DNA from 2 places in the Micromonospora sp. TSRI0369 genome. Region 1 is predicted to be linked to the other one. Evidence: riboswitches for the same ligand, from Rfam matches in the RefSeq annotation. Region 1 holds a riboswitch; the other holds the start of a gene.

Region 1 (7,551 bases):
GCGTGATCACGCCGGTGCCGCGCCGGGACGAGGTGGCCAGCTGGCTGGGCGCGCGCGGCGCGGGCCGGCTGCAGGTGGTGACCAGCCTCCAGGCCAAGGGCATGGAGTACGACGGCGTGGTGCTGGTGGCGCCGAGCGAGATCCGGGCCGATCCGGGGTCGGGCGTGCGCACGCTCTACGTGGCGCTGTCCCGGGCGACCCAGCGCCTCACCACGCTCGACCCGGTGGGGTGAGTGGGCGCGCCGGCACCACCCACAGTTCACTTGCATACATAGCGATGTGAACATACATTGGGCCCGGCCGGTACGCGGCAGGGAGGGTGTTGGCGTGGGCGCAGGTCATGACCACAGCGGTGCGGTGGCCAACGCGGCACACCGCCACCGGGGCCGCCTATGGGCCGCGTTCGCGCTGCTCGCCGTCCTGATGGTGGTCGAGGCGGTGGCCGCCTTCACCACCGGCTCGCTCGCCCTGCTCTCCGACGCCGGGCACATGTTCACCGACGTGCTCGGCATCGGCATGGCCCTCGCGGCGATCACCGCCACCCGGCGTGCCGGCACCGACCCGCAGCGCACGTTCGGCCTCTACCGGCTGGAGGTGCTCGCCGCACTCGCCAACGCCGTGCTGCTCGGCGCCGTCGCGGTCTACGTCCTGGTCGAGGCGGTACGCCGCTTCGGCGAGCCGCCGGAGGTGCTCGCCGGCCCGATGCTCGTGGTGGCGGTGCTCGGCCTGCTCGCCAACATCGTCGCCTTCGCGCTGCTGCGGGCCGGGTCGAAGGAGAGCATCAACCTGCGCGGCGCGTACCTGGAGGTGCTCGGCGACCTGCTCGGCTCGCTCGGCGTGATCGCCGCGGCGCTGGTCATCGCGGTCACCGACTGGTGGTGGGCGGACCCCCTGGTCGCCGTCGGGATCGGCCTGTTCATCCTGCCGCGCACCTGGCGGCTCGGCCGGGCCGCGGTGCGCATCCTGGTGCAGGCGGCGCCGGAACACCTGCAGGTGACCGCCGTGCACGACCGGCTGGCCGCGGTCCCCGGCGTGGCCGAGGTGCACGACCTGCACGTCTGGACGCTCACCTCCGGGATGGAGGTGGCCTCGGCGCACCTGACCACCGACCCCGGCGTCGACCCCGGCGGGGTGCTTGCCGCCGCGCGGGCCGCGCTGCACGAGGACTTCTCCATCGATCACGCCACGTTGCAGGTCGAACCCGGAGCGTCCGCGGGCGTGTGCGGAAAGACCGAGTGGTGATTAGGACAGACTTAAATCACTGTGGCTGCTGTACAGTAATGTCGGTTTTGCCCCGCCATGCGGCACCACGCGTCGGAGCCGCGCCCGGGCCGCGCCGGTAGGCTCGGTCGCGGCCGCAGCCACCGGCGTCACCGGCGCAGGTGGGGTGGCCGTCGCCTAATCGCCCGAAGGGGCGAGCCGGGGAACCACGTACGTGGGGTGCATCCGCGTCAGCGGTAGGGATCTTCCGTCCCGAACCCGTCAGCTAACCCGGTCGGCGGTTGACGGAAGGACGTGTTGAATGCCCCCAGTGGCACCTGTACGACGGACGGCCGCCCGGTTGGCGGCCCTGCTCGTCGCGACGCTGACTCTCGGCGTCGCGACCGTTCCGGCCTCCCCCGCCTCGGCGGCGCCCCGGACCGCCCTGCTCGCCGCCGCACCCGGCGACGACGAGGGCGGCACGCCGGAGCTGCGCGCCCAACTCGACGCGGCCAGCAAGGGCTGGCTGGAGGCGAAGGCCGCGCTGAACCAGTCGGTAAACCGCCAGAAGCAGCTGAACGACCAGCTCAAGACGGTCGGCGCCGAACTGGCCGCACGCGACGCCAAGGTCGGCGAGATCGCCGGGGTGGCATACCGCGCGGGCCGCCTCGGCACCGCCGCGGCGTTGCTCGACAGCAGCAGCCCGGCGGGCTTCATGGACCGGGCCGCCACCCTGGGACAGGTCGCCGCGCACGAGGACCGCACGGTGCGCGAGCTGATCGCCACCCGCGACGAGGCCACCCGCACCCGGGCCGCGCTCGACACCGAGATCCGCGAGCAACGCAAGCAGGTCGCGGTGATGGGCAAGCGCAAGGAGCAGGCCGAGCGCGCGCTCGAAGTGGCGAACGACAGGGCGTCCCGCAGCAGCAGTGGCGGCGGCGGCAGCGTCCAGGGCACCTCCAACAAGAACGCGAAGCCGGCGCCGCGTAACTCGGACGGCTCGTGGCCGGCGGAGTCGTGCAGCGTCAACGACCCGACCCCGGCCAACGGCTGCATCACCCCGCGGACGCTGCACGCGCTGCAGCAGGCCAAGGCGGCCGGCTTCACCCGGTACGTCTCGTGCCACCGGCCCAGCGGCTCGGGCGAGCACCCGAAGGGGCGGGCCTGCGACTTCGCCGCCCAGAAGAACGGCTTCGGCGGCGTGGCCAGCGGCGGTGACCGGACGTACGGCAACAACCTGGCCGCGTACTTCGTACGCAACGCCGACCCGCTCGCCGTGCTCTACGTGATCTGGTTCAAGCAGATCTGGCTGCCCAGCAGCGGGTGGAAGGCGTACAGCGGCGGCAACGGCGACCCGTCCAGCGATCACACCAACCACGTGCACCTGTCGGTGTACTAGCGCGCTCCCGGAGGGCCGGCCGGATCGGGCCGGCCCTCCAGCGTCGCGCCGAGACGAGCCGCCAGGCTCAGGTGAGCCGCCCGGGCCTGGCGGAACGCGTACCCGAACAGCGGCGCCGGCGCGGTCAGCGTGATCTCCACGTCGATGCGCACGGTGCCGTCGGGCTCGTCGCGCAGCCGGGTGTGGTTGCGCACCGTCGTCGCCGGCTGCTGCCGGGCCACCGTGACCACCTCGTCCTCGCTCGCGACCAGCACGTCCGCCTGGTACGTGACCGGAAAGTGCAGCGGGCCCAGTTGCAGCCGGTCGGTGATCGCGTAGCTGGCGAGCGCGCCCGGCCGGGCCGGCAGTTGCCGGACCCGGACGATCAGCGGATGCAGCTCGCCCTGGCGACTGAGGTCACCCAGCAGTGCCACCGCGTCGGCCCGGCTGCACCGGGCCTGCACGGTGTAGCTGAAGCTGTCGCTGCTCTGCAAGCGGGCCCCCTCGCCGTCGTACGTCGCGACGATCGTCCCGTACGGACGCCGGGCTGGCAACGGGTAGAAGGTCCCTGGCCGGAGGGGGTGCGAGCGGGCGCTCAGGCGCCGGGCAGCACCTCGGGGGTGTCGTCGGCGAACCACGGTTCGGGAGCGCCGAAGAGGCCGAGCAGGCCGGTCACCCAGAGCTGCCGGTGCACGAACCGGCTCGGCTCGGTGACCACGAGCTTGACGCCGCTGACCTCGCAGGTCTGGAAGCCGGCCACCATGGCGCTGATGCCGACCGAGTCGATGAACGTGACGAGCCGCATGTTCAGCTCGATGCGCGCGGGACGGCCCTTCGCGAGCACCTCGGCGATCGCTTCCCGCACCTCGTACGCGGTGTCGACGTCGATCTCCCCACGGGGCGCGATCTGGACGACACCACCCGGCCGCACCGACTTCACGATCGACAGGCTCACGCGAGCACCTCCACTCGCCCTTGACGGGCGCCTCATCAGTACGCGGGCCGCGACCGAGAGTATTCCTCCAACGGCCCGGTCGCCACCCCCCGGGATGAGCAATTCGCGAACTGGGCACACCTGGGCGCACCCAATCCGGACCTCCGGGTTCCAGTTTCCCCTTCTACGCGGGCCACGGCCAGCCGTACGGCCGGTCGGACCCGTCGATCCGCCGACCAGGGTAGCGGGCGCGCGCACCTCGCGCCGACACCCCGCTCTCGGCGCGTTCGGGTGGTTCGTCCCGGTTTGAAAGCCTGGTAGCCGCCCGCGCCCCACTGTGGGTTTGCCGCCGCCGCGCGCTGGGCACTGCCCGGGGGAGTCAACCCGTGACGCGCCGGATGGACACCGGAGTCCGAAGTGGCCGCCGGCCTTCGGCACCCGAGGAGGTAGAACGATGTTCGGATCCAACCTGCTGGACCGCCGGGGCAAGGCCGAGCGGGTCGCCGACCAGGCGTGGCAGCACCTGCTCTCCGCGGCCGGCTCCGCCGGTGACAGCGTGCGCGACGCCACCCGCGCCGCCCGCCGCAACTCCTCCGGCTTCGCCGACGACGCCACCGACCTGGTCGGCTCCGCCGCCGAGGAGGCGCGCCGGCGGGCCACGCTCGCCTTCGACGCGCTGGCCGGGCGCCGGCCCGCGCTGCCCTGGACGCTGCTGATCGCGGCGGCGCTCGCGGGCGCGGCGATCGGCTGGGCCGCCGGCACCGCCGCGCGCGCCGCGGGCAGCCGCGACCGCGCCGCGGACGAGATCGAGTTCGTCGACGTGGACCGCCCGAACTCCCCGGCCGGCCTGGACGGCTGACCCGCACCCGACCGGCACGGTGGCCGCTCCCGGTACTCCCCGGGGCGGCCACCGTGCTGCGTGGTGCGCTCCCCCTCCCCCTCACCCGGACCGGGTGAGGGTGGCTCACCCGGGACACGCGCAGGATCGCGGGTGCGGGACCGCGTGCCCGCGCCGCCGTCGACGGGAGGGGAAGCCGGATGGCCACCGACACGATCACGCGTACCGACCGGGACATCCAGTCCGCGGTGCTCGACGAACTGACCTGGGAACCCCGGGTCGGCCCGGACGAGATCGGGGTGACTGTCACCGAGGGCGTGGTGACGCTGACCGGCCGGGTGGACAGCTACGCCAAGAAGTGGGCCGCCGAGCGGGCCGCGCACCGGGCCGCCCGGGTCCGCGCGGTCGCCAACGACCTCTTCGTCCAGATCGCCACCGCCGCCGGGCGGGAGGATCCGGAGATCGCCGTCGCGGCCGTACGGGCGCTGGAGTGGGACGCGTTCGTACCGGTCGAGACGCTCCAGGTGACCGTCTCCGACGGCTGGGTCACGCTGCACGGCGACGTCGAGTGGGAGTACCAGCGGCGCGCCGCGGAACGCTCGGTCGCCCGGCTCACCGGCGTACGCGGGGTGAGCAACGGGATCGCCGTGCGCCCGGCGGTACGCGCCGACGGGCACGACCTGGCCGAGCGGATCGTGGACGCGCTCGCGCGCAACGCCGCCACCGAGGCCGAGACCGTCGACGTCCGGGTGCACGGCGACACCGTGGTGCTGGGCGGGCAGGTCCACTCGGCCGGCGAACGCGCGGAGATCGAGCGGGTGGTGTGGAACGCCCCCGGCATCCGGGAGGTGCACAACCACCTCGTCGTGCGCTGAGCCGAACCACCCCGCCCGGGTGAGCCCGCCTCACCCGGGTGCCGGCCATGGTGGGAGGCATGAGTGATCCGAACGGGCTGATCACACCCGGGCGGGCCGCCCCCGGGTTCACGCTGCCGGCGGCGCCGGACGGGCGACAGGTGGGTCCCGGGCAGTTCCGGGGCCGTCCGGTGGTGCTGGCCTTCTATCCCGCCGACTGGTCACCGGTCTGCGGCGAGCAGATGGCCCTCTACCAGGCGGCCCTGCCCGAGCTGGAGCGGTACGACGCGGTGCTGCTGGGCATCTCGGTGGACAGCGTCGACTCGCACCGGGCGTTCGCCGAAGCCCAGGGCATCCGCTTCCCGCTGCTCGCCGACTTCGAGCCCAAGGGCGAGGTGTCGCGCCGATACGGCGCGTACGCGCCGCGCGGGCAGTCCGACCGGGCGCTCGTGGTCGTCGACCCGGACGGCCGGGTGGCCTGGAGCCACCTGTCCCCGCCCGAGGTGAACCCGGGCGTGGACGGCATCCTCGACGCCCTGGAGCGGCTCAACTCGGATCGGCGGGTGAGCGCCTGATGACCACGCCACTTCAGGTCACCACCGCGCGGCTGCGGACCCCGGTGACCGACAGCGACCACGTCCGCGGGCCGGTGGACGCGCCGGTCACGATCGTCGAGTACGGCGACTTCCAGTGCCGGTTCTGCGGCGCCGCGTACCCGAACCTCACCGAGGTGCTGCGCCAGCGGGCCGACGTGGTGCGCCTGGCGTACCGGCACTTCCCGATCGCCAACATCCACCCGTACGCGGAGAGCGCGGCGGAGACCGCCGAGGCCGCCGCCGCCCGGGGCCGGTTCTGGGAGATGTACGACTGGCTCTTCCAGCACCAGGACCAGCTCGACCCGGTGCACCTGTCGCTCGGCGTCGAGCAGATCGGACTGTCGCCGGACGAGATCGCCGCGGAGGTCGGCCGCCAGGAGTACGCCGACCGGGTCCGGCAGGACTTCGTCGGCGGCATCCGCAGCGGCGTCAACGGCACTCCGACGCTGTTCGTCAACGACGTCCGCCACGACGGCGGTTACGACCTTGCCGAACTGCTGACAGTGGTGGACGCCGCCGCCGACGTCTGAGTCAGATCAACCGCAGCTCGCGCGCCCGCCGGACGGCGTCCCGCCGGCGGGTCGCGTCGAGCTTGCGGTATATGTTGCGCACGTGCGTCTTGACGGTGTTCACCGACAGCGACAGCTCGGCGGCGATCTCCACGTTGGACAGGATGCTCTGCAGGTAGCGCAGGATGGTCAGCTCCCGCTCGGTGAGCGGCTCGTCCAGCCCGCGCGCCGGACCGTCCGCCGTCCCGGCGACCGGCTGCGCGTCCGCGCCCCGGACCAGCTCGCTCACCGTCGCCCAGTACGCGGTGCCGGAGTCCAGGTGCACGGCCAGCAGGTCCCGTACCCCCGGGTCCGCCCGGGTGAAGACGCGCCGGAAGCCGTCCGGCTCGGCGAGCGCCAGCACCTCCTCCAGCACCCGCCCGGCCCGCCGGGCGTCCCCGGCCTCGCCGGCCAGCGCCGCGTCGAGCAGCCCGGCGCTCAGCCGTACCGGCAACGGCCAGTCCGCCGCGCCGGGGCCGGCCCAGTCGGGCAGCGCCCGTTCGGCCGCGCGGGCGTCACCGGCGCGCAGCAGCAACCGGGCGGACGCCAGCGCCGGCGCGGGCCCGTCGCCGGTGGCGTCGAGCAGCGCCCGGGCGCCGTCGGTATCGCCCGCTGCCACGCGCACCTGGGCTTCCTCGGCGGCCAGCCACCCGCCCAGCTCCGGGCCGGGCGCGACCGCCCGCGCCCCGGCGAGCGTGCGCAGCGCGCCGCCCGGGTCGTCGCCGTCGGCCAGCAGCCCGGCCCGGCAGAGCGCGACCAGCGCCGCGCCCCCCGGCTCCGCGGCGGCCGGACCGGCCAGCGCCAGGTGGGCCACCGCCTCCGCCGGCCGGTCCCGGTGCCAGGCCACGAGCGCCAGCGCCAGGTACGCGTAGCCGCAGTCCGACCGGGCCGACCAGCCCTGGCAGGCCGGCATCGCCAGCGCCTCCCCGGCGAGTTCCTCGGCCGCCCGCAACGCGCCCCGGGCCGCCTCCAGCGCCGCCGAGCGGCTGACGCAGAGCAACTCGGTCCGCGGCCGGCCGGCCCGCCGTGCCGCCTCCCGCGCCTCGGCGAACCGGGTACGGGCCACCGGCAGCTCCCCCTCGGCCAGCGCGACCAGCCCGTGCGCGGCGCCCGCCACCGCGCGTACGTCGTCGCGCTCGGCCGACCCGGCACGCGGATCGGCGGCGGCGTCGGCGGCCGGGCCGGAAGCGGTGGCGAGCAGGC
Region 2 (7,551 bases), on a different contig from region 1:
CCCGAACTGCTACTCCAGCAGCATCCCGTCGACCGAGGTGCACGCCGCGGCCGGGCCGGGCAACCACTGGTTCTACCTGCTGGCGAACGGCAGCAGCCCGACCAACGGGCAGCCGTCCAGCTCGACCTGCAACAGCAGCAGCGTGACCGGCCTGGGCATCCAGAAGGCCATCAAGATCATGTACAACGCCATGCTGCTGAAGACCTCGTCCTCGTCCTACCTGAAGTACCGCGTCTGGACATTGCAGGCGGCGAAGAACCTCTACCCGAGCAGCTGCACCGAGTTCAACGCGGTCAAGGCGGCCTGGGCGGCGGTCAGCGTACCGGCCCAGTCGGGTGAGCCGACCTGCGCCGGCGGCACCCCGACGCCCACGCCGACCGCCACCACCACCCCGCCGTCGGGCGGCTGCTCCGGCAACAAGCTCGCCAACCCCGGCTTCGAGTCGGGCAACGTGAGCTGGACCGCCTCGTCCGGCGTCATCACCACGGACAGCGGCCAGGCGGCGCACGGCGGCTCGTACAAGGCGTGGCTGGACGGGTACGGCTCGTCGCACACCGACACGCTCAGTCAGTCGGTGACGATCCCGGCCGGATGCCGGGCGACGTTGAGCTTCTGGCTGCACATCGACAGCGCGGAGACGACCACGAGCACCGCGTACGACAAGCTCACCGTCAAGGCCGGCAGCACCACGCTGGCCACCTACTCCAACCTGAACAAGGCCACCGGGTACGTGCAGCGGTCCTTCGACATCTCGTCGCTCGCAGGCACCACGGCGACCATCTCGTTCAGCGGCGTGGAGGACAGCTCTCTGCAGACGTCCTTCGTCGTCGACGACACCGCGGTCACCCTGAGCTGACCGTGGCGTAGCGCGGCCGGTCGTCGTCCTCCCGGCGGCCGGCCGCCTCGTCGTCTCAGGCCGGGCGCCCGGCCCGGGACGAGGTGCCGCGGTCACGATGGATCCGGGCGGCCGCCTCGTGCATCGCGCGGCCGAACAGCTCGGCCTGGTCACCCATGCTGCCGAGCCGGGCGGCGAGCGCGTCGGCGTCGGCTCGCGCCGACGCGCTGACCTGTGCGTCCAGCTCGGACAGTGCGTCGTTGGCGGCGGCGACGAGGTGTCCGCTGAGGACGTCGAGGGGCTCGCCGGCCAGCTCCGGGTCGATCGTCACGGAATCCAGCCGGCCACCCTGGACGGCGACCGCGCGGACCCGCCCACCGGCCGCAGTGCCCTCGGCGCGCAGCAGGTCGGCCGGTTCGCCGTCGGCGTGCGCCGAGGCCCGGGAGCGCATCGCGGTGAGCGCCTGCTGCGTGCGGGTCAGCAGCTCGTCGAGGCTCGCGGCCGCCGAGAACGGGTCGTTGGTCATATCCGCGCTTTCTTCACGTCTTAGCCGATCATCGTGACCCTAACAACCGGCTCCGACGAATCGCGATCACCGGCCGTCGCGGGCCGTGTCCCGGCGCCGGGAGCAGGCCGGACATCGGCGACACGGCGTGTCGCGGACGGCCGGACGCCCGGCCGGGGCGAACCGGCCGGGCGTCCGGATCAGGTCAGCGCAGACGCAGCCGCTGACCAGGGAAGATCAGGCCGGGGTCGTCGCCGACCACTGCCCGGTTGCGCTCGTGCAGGGCACGCCAGCCGCCGTCGACGCGCTGCGCCACGGCGATCTCCGACAGCGTGTCCCCGCGCCGGACCACGTACGTCCCGACGCCGGACGACAGCTGCGGCGCCGCCTTCGTCGCGGCCCGTTCCGGCGCGGCCCTGCGCGTGACGGCCCGCTCCGGGGCGGCCTTCTTCGAGGTGGTCTTCTTCGGGTTCGCCTTCTTCGGGGTGGCCCGCTCGGACCGGGTCGCGGCGGCGCTCGCCGAGCCGCCCTTCCTGCCGCAGACCGGCCACGCGCCGATGCCCTGCCCGCGCAGCACCTTCTCGGCGACGGCGATCTGCTCGGACCGGCTGGCCAGGTCGGCCCGGGCGGCGTACTTCTGCCCGCCGTAGCCGTTCCAGGTGGCGCGGGAGAACTGGAGCCCGCCGTAGTACCCGTTGCCGGTGTTGATCTTCCAGTTGCCGCCTGATTCGCAGCGCGCGACCGCGTCCCAGTTGACGCCGGCGCCGGCCGGCGCGGCCGGGCCGAACAGGGTCGCGGCGCCGACGGCGGCGCCGGCCAGGACTGCTCCGAGAGCGATACGGCGGCCCCGGGCTGAGTATTCAGTTGCCATGTGGATTCCTCCACGCCGACGAGGTGAGCTGTCGGGTTCGGGCCGAGGAGCCCGGCCGCCGGTGGCGGCTTCACCCCGAGGTGACGAGGCACCGTGGTACGTGTGGTTCCCCCGCTCCCGCGCGACGTCCGGTAACCGCGGCCGGCGGCGGGACTAGGCGTTTCCGGCCTACGGTGTCCACGAATGCGAACGGAACCGACGCTATGGACGGTTTGCGACGATCATCCACTTCTTGTGACCCTGTTCACCCGGCCGGGCTACCACCTGTGGAGCTACGGTGGCAGGGCTGAGCAAGATCACGGGAGGCGGGACGGATGACCGATCACGGACACGAGCTGACCTTCGGCGGCTTCATCACTCCCGCCGCCGGGCAGCCCGACCAGGTGGTGGCGCTGGCCACGCTCTGCGAGCAGGTCGGGCTGGACCTTGTCACGTTCCAGGACCACCCGTACCAGCCGGGCTTCCTGGACACCTGGACGCTGATGTCCTACGTGGCCGCCGTCACCGAGCGCATCCGCCTGGCCGGCAACGTGCTCAACCTGCCGCTGCGCCAGCCGGTGGTGCTGGCCCGCAGCGTGGCCAGCCTGGACCTGCTCACCGGCGGGCGGGTCGAGCTGGGACTCGGCGCGGGCGCGTTCTGGGACGCGATCGAGGCGACGGGCGGGCGGCGCCTGTCCCCCGGCGCGGCGGTCGAGGCCCTGGACGAGGCGATCCGGGTGATCCGCGAGGTCTGGGACACCGACCGCCGGGGCATGATCCGGGTCGACGGCGAGCACTACCGGGTGGTCGGCGCCAAGCGCGGCCCGGCGCCCGCGCATCAGGTGGGCATCTGGGTCGGCGCGTACAAGCCGCGCATGCTGCGCCTGGTCGGCCGCGCCGCCGACGGCTGGCTGCCCTCCCTGTCCTACCTGCCGAAGGGCCCCGACGAGCTGCCCGCCCTGAACGCGCTCGTGGACGAGGGCGCTCAGGCCGCCGGGCGCGACCCGGCCGAGATCCGCCGCATGCTCAACGTGAACGGCACGTTCGCCCGCTCGTCGGCCGGCTTCCTGGCCGGTCCGCCGGAGCAGTGGGTGGAGGAGTTGGCCGGGCTCACGCTGGAGCACGGCGTCACCACGTTCATCCTCGGCAGCGACGAGCCGCGCGCGATCCAGATCTTCGCCCAGGAGGTCGCGCCCGCGGTGCGGGAGCTGGTCGCCGGCGAGCGCACCGCGCCGGGCAGCGGCGCCCGCGCGGTCGCCGACGAGACGGCCGCCACCGGCGGCCCGGCCACGCTGGCGGTCACCCCCACCCCGGACCCGGGGGTACGCCTGAGCGCGCGCCGCCCCTGGGACGAGTCGACCCGGCCGACCGCCCCGCCACCACCGGCCGGACAGGTCTACCCGGCCCGGGGACAGGCCGCCGGGCAGCACCTGGTGGACGTGCACGACCATCTGCGCCAGGAGCTGGCCCAGGTGCGCGACCTGCTGGAACAGGTCAAGCGAGGCACTGTCTCGCCGGGCCGGGCGCGGGCCGCGCTGAACGAGATGACCATGCGGCAGAACAACTGGACGCTCGGGGCGTACTGCGCGGCGTACTGCACCATGGTCACCCAGCACCACGGGCTGGAGGACGCCTCGATCTTCCCGCACCTGCGCCGCTCCGAGGCCGGGCTGGCGGCCGTGCTGGACCGCCTCGAGGAGGAGCACGTGGTGATCCACGGCGTGGTGGAGAGCGTCGACCGGGCGCTCGTGGAGCTGGTCCGGCGGCCCGGCGACTTCACGCAGCTCCAGGAGGCGGTGGACCTGCTCACCGACACGCTGCTGTCGCACCTGTCGTACGAGGAGCACCAGATCGTCGAGCCGCTGGCCCGGCACGGCTTCTTCCCCGGCCAGCTGTGAGGTAGCTGGCTTTTGCTTCCCTAAGCCAGGGGGGTACCGTCGACGCCATGACGGACCTCCTTGCCCAGCGTGACTCCTGGTCCACCGCCAACTGCTCGATCGCCCGGGCGCTGGAGGTGGTCGGCAACCGCACCACGCTGCTCCTGCTGCGCGAGGCGTCGTTCGGCACCCGCCGCTTCGACGACTTCGCCCGGCGGGTCGGCGTCAGCGAGCCCGTCGCCGCCGCACGTCTCAAGCAGCTCGTCGCCGACGGGCTGCTCGACCGGCGCCCCTACCGCGAGCCCGGGCAGCGCACCCGCGACGAGTACGTGCTCACCTCCAAGGGCAGCGACCTGATCCCGGTGCTCGTCGCGCTGCGGCAGTGGGGCGACACGTACGCCGCCGACGAGGCGGGCCCGGCGGTCCGGGTGACCCACGACGAGTGCGGCGCGGCCGTGCACGCCCGGCTGCGCTGCGACGCCGGGCACGACGTACCGCCCGGCGAACTGGCCGTCCTGCCCGGTCCGGGCCTGCTGTCCGCCTGACCTCTCTTCCTCACCACCTCTCGGAGCGAGACATGAAGATCGCTGGAAGCACCGCCCTGGTCACCGGCGCCAACCGTGGCTTCGGCCGGCACCTGGCCGCCGAACTCGTCGCGCGCGGCGCCACCGTCTGGGCCGGCGCGCGCAACCCGGACACCGTGAACCTGCCCGGCGTCACCCCGGTACGCCTCGACATCACCGACCCCGCGTCGGTGGCCACCGCCGCCGAGCGGGCCGGGGACGTGACGCTGCTCGTCAACAACGCCGGCGTGAGCACCGGCGCCGACCTGCTCGACGGGGACCTCGCGCAGATCCGGCTGGAGCTGGAGACGCACTACCTCGGCACGCTGTCGGTGGTACGCGCGTTCGCGCCCCGGATCGCGGCGAACGGCGGCGGGACAATCCTGAACGTCCTGTCCGCGCTGTCCTGGTTCACGTTCCCCGGCGTCGGCGCGTACGGCGCGGCCAAGGCCGCCGAATGGTCGATGACGAACGCCCTGCGCCTGGAGCTGGCCGACCGGGGCGTCCGCGTCGCAGGGCTGCACGTGGGCTACATGGACACCGAGATGGCCGCCGCCGTACCCGGCCCGAAGGCCGACCCGGCGGAGGTCGCCCGGCTCGCTGTCGACGGCATCGAGGCCGACAGCTACGAGATCCTGGCCGACGACGTGGCCCGCCGGGTCCAGGCCGGCCTGTCCGGCGGAGTGGCCGCGCTCTATCCCGCGCTCCCCTGATCCGCCGCTCCGCCTCGCCGAGGTGGCGGCGTCACCTCGGCGAGACGGCGCCGATCACGCTCGGCGCGCCGCCCGGCGAGCACCAGCCGCGGATGTTCGGCATCCACGCGGCTGCTGCCCGGCGCGCGCATCGAGCTCGGTCCGGCCGGCCGCCAACGGCGGCCGCTTCGGCACAGCCGATCAGCGCCCCCCGACACGAACCTGGCACCCGCCGCACCCAGCTCCACCAGATCCGCCCCGGCCCACAACGGGCCTGTAGAACCACCCCACCGGGCCGCTCACTCACCGAGAGTTGGGACACCCCATCGTGATCCACTCCAGTTCGGCGAGGTGGCGGTGTCAGAGGCGGTCGGATGCCGCCACTTCGGCGTACTGGAGTCGATCAAGCAGCAGCCACGACAACCGCCCGGGCACAGTCGATCAACAGCCTTCGACAAGGCCCCGACATCAGCCGGCGCCCGCCAAGCGGTGCTCCGTCCGATCCGCCCGATCCACACCTGCGCACCCGGCCGCCCCGCCGACGCGGGCGCCCGCAACACCATCTCCACCAGGGCGCTCACTCACCCATAGCCCCTGACATCCCTGCAGGTGGGATCGATCTTCCCCACTCTGAGACACCCCAGCGTGATCAACACCAGCTCGCCGAGGTGGCGGGGTCAGGGCCCGTCCGATACCACCACTTCGGCGGGCTGGAGTGGATCAAGCAGCAACCAGCCGCCCGCACGAGCCCGGCGAAGGACTGACCCGACAACTGCCCGCATCGACTTCCCGAGGCTTGATCGACACCAGCTCGCCGAGGTGGAGGCATCGGAGGCACCCCGATACCGCCACCTCGGCGTAACAGAGTCGATCAAGCCAGCCAGGTCGGGCCGAGCCGAGCCGAGCCGAGGCTAGAGGCCGCGGGCCAGTCGGTCGGCCAGGATGCGGGTGAACCGGGCCGGGTCGGCCAGCTCGCCGCCCTCGGCCAGCAACGCCATGCCGTACAGCAGCTCGGCGGTCTCGGTCAGCGCGGCCGTGTCGCCGCCCTCGCCGTGCGCCTTGCGTAGGCCGGTGACCAGCGGGTGGGCCGGGTTCAGCTCCAGGATCCGCTTGACCTGGGGCACCTCCTGGCCCATCGCCCGGTACATCTTCTCCAGCGTCGGCGTCATGTCGTGCGCGTCGCCCACCACGCAGGCCGGTGACGTGGTCAGCCGGGTGGACAAGCGCACCTCCTTGACGCTGTCGGCGAGCGCGCCGCCGAGGAACGTGAGCAGGTCGGCGTACTCCTGCCGCTCGGCCTCGGCCTTCTCCTTCTCCTCCTCGGTCTCCAGGTCCACCTGGCCCTTGGCGACCGAGCGCAGCGTCTTCCCGTCGTACGCGCCGACGCGCTCGACCCACACCTCGTCCACCGGGTCGGTGAGGATCAGCACCTCGTAGCCCTTGGCGCGGAACGCCTCCAGGTGCGGCGAGTTCTCGATGGTGGCCCGGTTCTCGCCGGTGGCGTAGTAGATCTCGGTCTGGCCGTCGCGCATCCGCTCCACGTACGCGCGCAGCGTGGTCGGCTCGGCCGGGTCGTGGGTGCTGGCGGCGCGGACCAGTTCCAGCAGCGTCTCGGTGTTGTCCAGGTCCTCCAGCAGACCCTCCTTGACCACCGCGCCGAACTCGGTCCAGAACGTGCGGTACGACTCGGCGGACATGTCCTTGAGCGTGGCCAGGACCTTCTTGACCAGCCGGCGGCGCACAGCGCGGATCTGCCGGTCCTGCTGGAGGATCTCCCGGGAGATGTTCAGCGACAGGTCGTGCGCGTCCACCACGCCCTTGACGAAGCGCAGGTAGTTGGGCATGAGCGCGTCGCAGTCGTCCATGATGAACACGCGCTTGACGTAGAGCTGCACGCCGCGGCGGCCCTGCGGGGAGAACAGGTCGAGCGGAGCGTGCGACGGCACGAACAGCAGCGCCTCGTACTCGAAGGTGCCCTCGCCGCGCATGTGGATGGTTTCGAGGGGGTCGGCCCAGTCGTGCGCGACGTGCCGGTAGAACTCCTTGTACTCGGCCTCGTCGACCTCGTCCCGCGAACGCGCCCAGAGCGCCTTCATCGAGTTGAGCGTCTGCTCCTCGCGGGTGGTCTCGCCGTCCTCGCCGGGCTTGTCGACCGTCATCCGGATCGGCCACGAGATGAAGTCGGAGTAGCGCTTGACGATCTCCCGGATCGTCCACTCGGTCGTGTAG

What was found. Region 1 has a riboswitch for cyclic di-AMP ahead of AMK25_RS27480 (coiled-coil domain-containing protein). Riboswitches for the same ligand answer to the same signal wherever they lie in the genome.
Region 2: it holds a riboswitch for cyclic di-AMP, as region 1 does, so the genes downstream of both, AMK25_RS12715 (LysM peptidoglycan-binding domain-containing protein) here and AMK25_RS27480 (coiled-coil domain-containing protein) in region 1, are expected to answer to the same signal.

The regions. Positions count from the first base shown of each region.
Region 1 is NZ_LIVU01000011.1:102,611-110,161, reverse strand. It holds gene AMK25_RS27490 (HelD family protein) at 1-233, shown strand, start outside; gene AMK25_RS27485 (cation diffusion facilitator family transporter) at 328-1,242, shown strand; cyclic di-AMP (ydaO/yuaA leader) riboswitch at 1,386-1,517, shown strand; gene AMK25_RS27480 (coiled-coil domain-containing protein) at 1,523-2,599, shown strand; gene AMK25_RS27475 (SRPBCC family protein) at 2,596-3,132, opposite strand; gene AMK25_RS27470 (STAS domain-containing protein) at 3,174-3,533, opposite strand; gene AMK25_RS27465 (hypothetical protein) at 3,967-4,371, shown strand; gene AMK25_RS27460 (BON domain-containing protein) at 4,551-5,225, shown strand; gene AMK25_RS27455 (redoxin domain-containing protein) at 5,285-5,779, shown strand; gene AMK25_RS27450 (DsbA family protein) at 5,779-6,330, shown strand; gene AMK25_RS27445 (helix-turn-helix transcriptional regulator) at 6,332-7,551, opposite strand, start outside.
Region 2 is NZ_LIVU01000003.1:853,678-861,228, reverse strand. It holds gene AMK25_RS12725 (M4 family metallopeptidase) at 1-856, shown strand, start outside; gene AMK25_RS12720 (YbaB/EbfC family nucleoid-associated protein) at 912-1,361, opposite strand; gene AMK25_RS12715 (LysM peptidoglycan-binding domain-containing protein) at 1,546-2,211, opposite strand; cyclic di-AMP (ydaO/yuaA leader) riboswitch at 2,210-2,381, opposite strand; gene AMK25_RS12710 (LLM class flavin-dependent oxidoreductase) at 2,526-4,088, shown strand; gene AMK25_RS12705 (winged helix-turn-helix transcriptional regulator) at 4,136-4,612, shown strand; gene AMK25_RS12700 (SDR family oxidoreductase) at 4,645-5,343, shown strand; gene htpG (molecular chaperone HtpG) at 6,234-7,551, opposite strand, start outside.